Linked DNA regions of Polyangium mundeleinium. Each later gene encodes a partner of the first gene's protein in a complex. Links are inferred from orthologs where the notes say so. Each region holds a gene or a part of one and is shown on either strand. Other genes may lie near its edges.

The links. The genes of interacting proteins can lie anywhere in the genome.
Region 2: the proteins of POL67_RS36500 (region 1) and POL67_RS51115 are in contact, whole or in part, in a solved structure (PDB 8CE8), measured with the Escherichia coli proteins. The link is inferred for Polyangium mundeleinium from one-to-one orthologs.

The regions. Positions count from the first base shown.
Region 1 is NZ_JAQNDO010000001.1:9,211,382-9,214,398, forward strand. The notes cover bases 72-3,002. They hold POL67_RS36500 (cytochrome c biogenesis protein), read right to left. Parts: upstream 1,908-3,002; coding sequence 1,236-1,907; downstream 72-1,235. Other genes in these bases: POL67_RS36485 (acyl-CoA dehydrogenase family protein), read right to left, coding at 72-811; POL67_RS36490 (hypothetical protein), read right to left, coding at 821-964; POL67_RS36495 (CcmD family protein), read right to left, coding at 966-1,232; POL67_RS36505 (serine/threonine-protein kinase), read left to right, coding at 2,121-3,002. Outside these bases: more of POL67_RS36485, read right to left, coding at 1-71; more of POL67_RS36505, read left to right, coding at 3,003-3,017. UniProt on the Escherichia coli protein: Required for the export of heme to the periplasm for the biogenesis of c-type cytochromes.
Region 2 is NZ_JAQNDO010000001.1:12,909,854-12,912,828, forward strand. What follows is about bases 72-2,960. They hold POL67_RS51115 (ATP-binding cassette domain-containing protein), read right to left. Parts: upstream 1,902-2,960; coding sequence 1,242-1,901; downstream 72-1,241. Other genes in these bases: POL67_RS51110 (hypothetical protein), read right to left, coding at 72-1,073; POL67_RS51120 (serine/threonine-protein kinase), read right to left, coding at 1,921-2,960. In the rest of the region: more of POL67_RS51110, read right to left, coding at 1-71; more of POL67_RS51120, read right to left, coding at 2,961-2,975. UniProt on the Escherichia coli protein: Part of the ABC transporter complex CcmAB involved in the biogenesis of c-type cytochromes; once thought to export heme, this seems not to be the case, but its exact role is uncertain. Responsible for energy coupling to the transport system.

The DNA of each region.
Region 1 (3,017 bases):
CGAAGGTCTTGCGCTCCTTCGCGTACGCCACGCACTCGTCGAGGCAGCGGCGCATCAGGCCCGTCGCGCCCGCGCCGATGTCGGGACGTGTCTGGTTGAACGTCTCCATCGCGAGCTTGAAGCCCTTGCCCTCGGGTGCGAGCAGGTTTGCCTTCGGCACGACCACGTCCTCGAGGAAGATCTGCGCCGTGTCGCTCGCGCGTTGCCCGAGTTTGTCCTCCTTCTTGCCCACGCGGAGCCCGGGCGTGTCGCGATCCACGATGAACGCCGCGATGCCCCGGTGCCGGAGCTCGGTGTTGCTCGTCGCGAAGATCACGTAGAACCGCGCGTAACTCGCGTTCGTGATCCAGCACTTCTGCCCGTTCAACACGTAGTCGTCGCCGTGCTGCGCGAAGCGCGTCTGGAGGCCGGCCACGTCGCTGCCTGCGTCGGGCTCGCTCGTCGCGTAGCTCGCCATCACCGGCTCGCTCGTCAGCAGGCCGAGGTACTTCTTCTTCTGCTCCTCGCTCCCGCCGAGCTTGATCGGCGTCAGTGCGAGGCCGTTCGCGAGCAGGCTCGTCTGGATGCCCGTGCACCCGTACGCGAGCTCCTCCGTGATGATCGCGTTCTCGAGCTCGCCCATGCCCGACCCGCCGTATTCGGCCGGCACCGTCGGGTTGACGAGGCCGATCTCCCAGGCCTCTTTGAAGACCTCCATCGGGAAGCGCGACTCGTGATCACACGCGGCCGCGATCGGGGTGATCCGCTCCTTCGTGAACCGGCGGGCGGTCTCGATGAGACCCTTGTGCTCTTCGGACAGCGAGAAATCCACCACGGGCTCCTACTCCTTCATCCTGCGCTTGCGCTTCTCGAGTTCCGCGCGCACGGCGCGCGCGCCCAGGGTGTAACCGACGACGAGCCCGAGGAGAAGAACGCTCGGGATGTAGATCACGTGCTGAGGCGTGATCTGACCGAAGTCCGGCACGTCAGTCGCCCCCGCTCTTCGCGCGCGCCTTCTGGAGGGCCGCTTCCAGCGTCTCGATCCGCCGGTCGAGCCGACGCTGCCGTCGGAACATCGACGCGACGAACACGAGGACCACGATCCAGATGACCGCGTACGCCTCGACGAGCAGCTTCTCGCCGCTCTGCATCTGGTTGCCGCCCTCGACCGCGCGAAACGTCGTCGAGCGATCGTCGGCCGTCCCCTGGCCCGCCGTCCCCGGCGCTTGTTGTCCTGCTTGATCCGCCGACATCGTCTACTCCTCACCCACGCCGAGCTCGAGCGCCTCTTCTTCGGCCTCACTCAGCCGCGCCGCTGCGAGCTCGATCCGCACGCGCGTCCAGATCAACACCACCGCGAGCAACGTGAACGTCAAGAACCCGAGCATGAGCGCGAGCTTCATGTCCGGATGCTTGAGCCCGCCGCCGCCCGACGTGATCACCTTCGGGTGGTTGCCGCCCCACTTCTGCACCGAGTAGTGGATGATCGGCAGGTTCGCCGCGCCGAGCACCCCGAGCGCCGCCGCGAACTTCCGCTCCGAATCACCGTCGCCCGCGAACGCCCGCATGACCACGTACGCCACGTAAATCAGCACCGAGAGCAGCGCCGTCGTGAGCCGCGGATCCCAGGTCCAGTACACGCCCCAGGCCTTCGCGCCCCAGAGCGCCCCGGTCACGAGCACGAGCACGCCCATCGCCACGGCGCACTCCGCGCCCGCACGCGCGAGTGCGTCCCAGCCGCGTGTCCCGCGGGCGAGGTACCCCGCCGAACCGAGGAAACACACGGCGGCCCCGACGTACATCGAGTACGCGATGGGCACGTGGAAGTAGAAGATCTTCTGGACGATGCCCATCGTCGACTCGACGGGCGCCTTGAAGAAGATCACCTGGAGCGTGATCAGAAACGCAGCCGCGCAGAGGGCGAGCACCGTGTAGAAGCCAACGTCCCCCAGGGAGCGAGAGCCGGACGTTTCGACTTTCGTTCCGGCTGCCAGAGCTTCGGTCGTCGCCATGGTGAGCGGCAACGGTAGTGGCAAGGTCGCGGGTGTTCAAGGACCCACACCTCCGCGTCGCACGGCCCCTCCTGGAAAGTATCCCTCGGCGACGAGCTGATCTAGACTCGCGTCCGAGCCGCGATCCCCATGGCCCCCATTCGCCCCGAGCAAGCTCCGGCAGATGTACAGGCCGACGTCCCCGCGTTCCGTCCCGGTACCATCGTCGACGGTCGCTACCGCGTCCTCCGGCTCATCGGAGGCGGCGGCAACGGCCTCGTGCACGAGGTCGAGCACGTCCGCACCGGCCAGCGCCTGGCCCTCAAGTCCCTGCTCGATCCGACGACGTACCAGCGCCTCGAACAAGAGGCGCGCGCGACGAGCCTGCTGAAGAGCCCGCGCGCGGTGAAGATCGTCGACATGGGCATGAGCCCGACCGAGGGCCCGTACCTCGTGATGGAGCTGCTCGCCGGGCAGAGCCTGCGCGAGCTCTTGCACGAGGCGGGGCAGCTCCCGCTCGAGCTCACGGTCAACGTCGCGCTGCAGGTCGGCGAGTGCCTCGCCGAGGCGCATACGCAGGGCATCGTCCACCGTGATCTCAAGCCCGACAACATTCACCTCGGCCCGGGCCCGAGCCCCGGCGTCTACGACGTCAAGCTCCTCGACTTCGGCATCGTCAAGATCGCCAGCGACGCGCCCGTCCCCGGCGGCTCGCTCACGCGCACGGGCTCCACGGTCGGCACGCCGTACTACATGAGCCTGGAGCAGCTCCGGAACCCCTCGGGCGTCGACGGCCGCAGCGATCTCTACTCGCTCGGCGTCGTGCTTTACGAGTGCTTGACCGGCCGCAAGCCCTACGACGCGGACACCATCGGCGACCTCGTCTTCGCGCTCTGCTCGGGCCCGCCCACGGACATCGCGCGGCTGCGCCCCGATCTGCCGCAGCCCGTGGGCAAGGCGATCATGCGCGCGCTCGCGCCCGACCGCGACGATCGACAAGGCAGCGTGCTCGACCTCTGCCGCGAGCTCGCGCCGTTCGGCGATCGT
Region 2 (2,975 bases), 3.7 Mb from region 1 along the record:
AGCAACATCGCCGACGCGATACGTTTTTCCGGTTTCGCGATCTTGGGCGCGTCCTGGATCTGGATCCGCTCGGGCGAACCGGGCATGCCGACGACGGCCTTCGCGTCGCCGCTCTCCATCGTCGCCTCGATGAAATACTCGATCTCCGAGGACACGAGCCGGTCGCCGGGCACGGTCGCGGCCCAGTATCCGAGGCCAGCGCTCGCCATGACGAGCGGTGTGTACGTCTGTTTTCCTCGCGTCCGCACGTGCAGGATTGCGCCCGTGGCCAGGTCGTCGAGCTCCACCGCGAGCTCGAGCGGGCTGCCTTCGACGGCCGCCTTCGGGGGCTTGAAGCTCACGAGCGAAGGCTCGGTCCGCGTGGTCTGGCCTTTCGCGGGTGCGGATTTCGCGCCGGGTTTGCCCTCGGCTTCGAGCAGCCGGCGCAGCGACGCGGCTTCTTCGTAGAGCACGCGCGCATACCGGCCGTTCGGCTTCTCCCGGACGTAATCCTCGTAGGCTTTGATGCGCGTCACGAGGTCGGCGCCCTTGAGCTTGTCGAACATCGTGGCGATCACGATGGCCTCGGGATCGGCGCTCGCCGCATCGCCTTCGCCGGCGGGCTTATCCGGCGCTTGGGCCGCGCCTCCGGCGTCGGGCTTCGTGGGGGCCGTGGGCGGGGCTTTGCGCAGGATCACGAGGTCGCCCTTTTCGGGGGTCCGCGTGAGCGTGCCGGTCGCCTTGGCGATCGACATCGAGGGCCGCACTTGCCCGAGCTCCAGGGTTCCGATCCGGAATCGATCGGAGATCACCTTGCCGGTCACGGGGTGTTTGAGCTTCAGCGGGCGCCAGATTTCGACCGTCCCCCCCTCCGTCGCTCCTTGGTTGCCGCCGAGGTCCAGGATCAGCTCCTCGCCTTCCTCTTCGAGGGCGAGCACCGTTCCCGTGATCTCGATCGGCGCCGCGTCCGAGGCGGACGTTTTCGTCTGCGCCCCGGCGCCCGTCGTGATTCCGAGAAAGCAGAGCGCGGCCAAGACCGCAACGAAGCGCGCCCCCGTGCTCCCCCGGTTCAATACATTTTCTGGATCGAACACGCTGCGATCGATCCTTATCGAATCAAATCAAAAAAGAAAACAAAATACCGGCCGACGGAAATTCGACACACTAGGGACGTTCGCGGGTTTCGCGCGAATTCGTATTCGCGTTCATCGTCACCGCGCATTCGCGGCGACGACCCATTGCGTCTTTTTTTCGACAGGTTCTCAACCGGTAACTGGTTCGACCACGCGACCCCGATCGAGCACGAGGCGCGCGCCGGCTCGCTCGCGGAAGAGCTCCGGCTCGTGCGAGACGACGACCACGGCCGCGCCACGCGCGACCTCCTCGTCCACCACCGCGAGCAGGCGCGAGACACCCGCCTTGTCGAGGCCGGTCGTCGGTTCGTCGAGCAGAACCAGCGAAGGCTCGTGCGTGAGCGCCCGCGCGAGCGCGATACGTTGCCGCTGCCCACGCGAGTACGTTCGCACCGGCCGCTCGGCGAACGGCCCGAGCTCGAACCGCGTCACCGCCCGCTTCCACGCCTCGTCCGCGTCGAGCCCCACGAGCCGCGCCGCGAGCTCGACGTTCTTCCGTCCCGATAGGTCCGGATACGCCATCGTCTCGTGCGAGACCCAGCCGATTTCGGCGCGCACGGCGAGCAGGTCGTCCCCGAGCGGCTCGTACACGACCGTGCCCGCCGTCGGCTTGATCACGGTGCCGAGGATGCCGAGCAGCGTGGACTTGCCCGAGCCGTTCGCGCCCTCGATGACGAGCAGCTTGCCGAGTTCGATCGTGAGGCTGACGCCGCGCAAGGCCACGGTGGGGCCGTAGGCCTTGATGAGGCCCTTGCCGACGATCCGCGAGAGGCGTGGGGCTCGGCTCATCCGACGCGACCTTCGAGGCTCACGACCCCTTCCCGGGCACGGGCGGCGCCGGGAACGGGCGCACGAGCGTCGGCCGGTCGTCGGACCCCGAGGGCCGGTCGTCGTTGAACGAAGGCGGGTCGACGAGCGTGCGTTCCTCGTCGTCGGCGTCGGTCACGGGACGAGCGGGCGGGACGGGGCGCGGCGGAGGCGGCGGCAAGGGAGCCGCAGCGTGGACCGGGATGGGCACCGGCGCAGGCGCCGAGGGAGGCGGCAGCGGCGCAGGCGGAGGCGGCAGCCACGCTTGACGACCGCTGCCCACGCCCATGCTGGCGAGCTGCCCCGCCGGCATGGTCGGCGGCGGGCCCCCCGAGGAGCTCGACGCTTGGGATGCTTGCTGCGCGGGAGGGGGCGCCGGTGGCGGCAGCGGCGCCGGCGGCGGCAAGGGTGGCGGCAGCGGCGCCGGGACGTGCGGCGCGCTCGCGTGGGGCGCGCTCGCGTGGGGCGCAGGAGCGCCTTGGTGCGGCGCGGTGACGGTCGAAGGCGGGACCATGCGGCTCGACGGCGGGCCTGCGTTCCCGACGCTCTGGCGCGACGAGCGCGGCGGCGCCATGGGCAGGCCGAGGTCCTTGCGCGAGAACGAGAGCACCCTCGTCTCGTCGTCCTCGTCCTCGGAGAACGACATCTTCGCGGGCGGCAGCGGCGCGCGGCGCGAGGGCGGCGGCGCCTCGGGCTCGAGCGCGCGTCGCATGCCGTCCTGGAACTCGCCGGCGTTCTGGTAGCGGTCCTCGCGCATCTTCGCGAGCGCCTTGTCGACGACACGCTCGAGCCCGCGCGTCACGCCCGGACGCACCTCGGCGACCGCGCGGTGCTTCGAGGTCAGAATCTGCACGAGCAGCGCGTTGTAGTTTCGCGCGACGAACGGGCGGCGGCCCGTGAGCGACTCGTAGAGGATCACGCCCGCGGCCCACAGGTCGACGCGGTGGTCGAGCCCGCGGTCGCCGCGCGCCTGCTCGGGCGCCATGTAGTACGGCGTGCCCATGACGATGCCGGGCATCGTGAGCTCGGTGGACGTGTCCTCGTGGATCGTCTTGG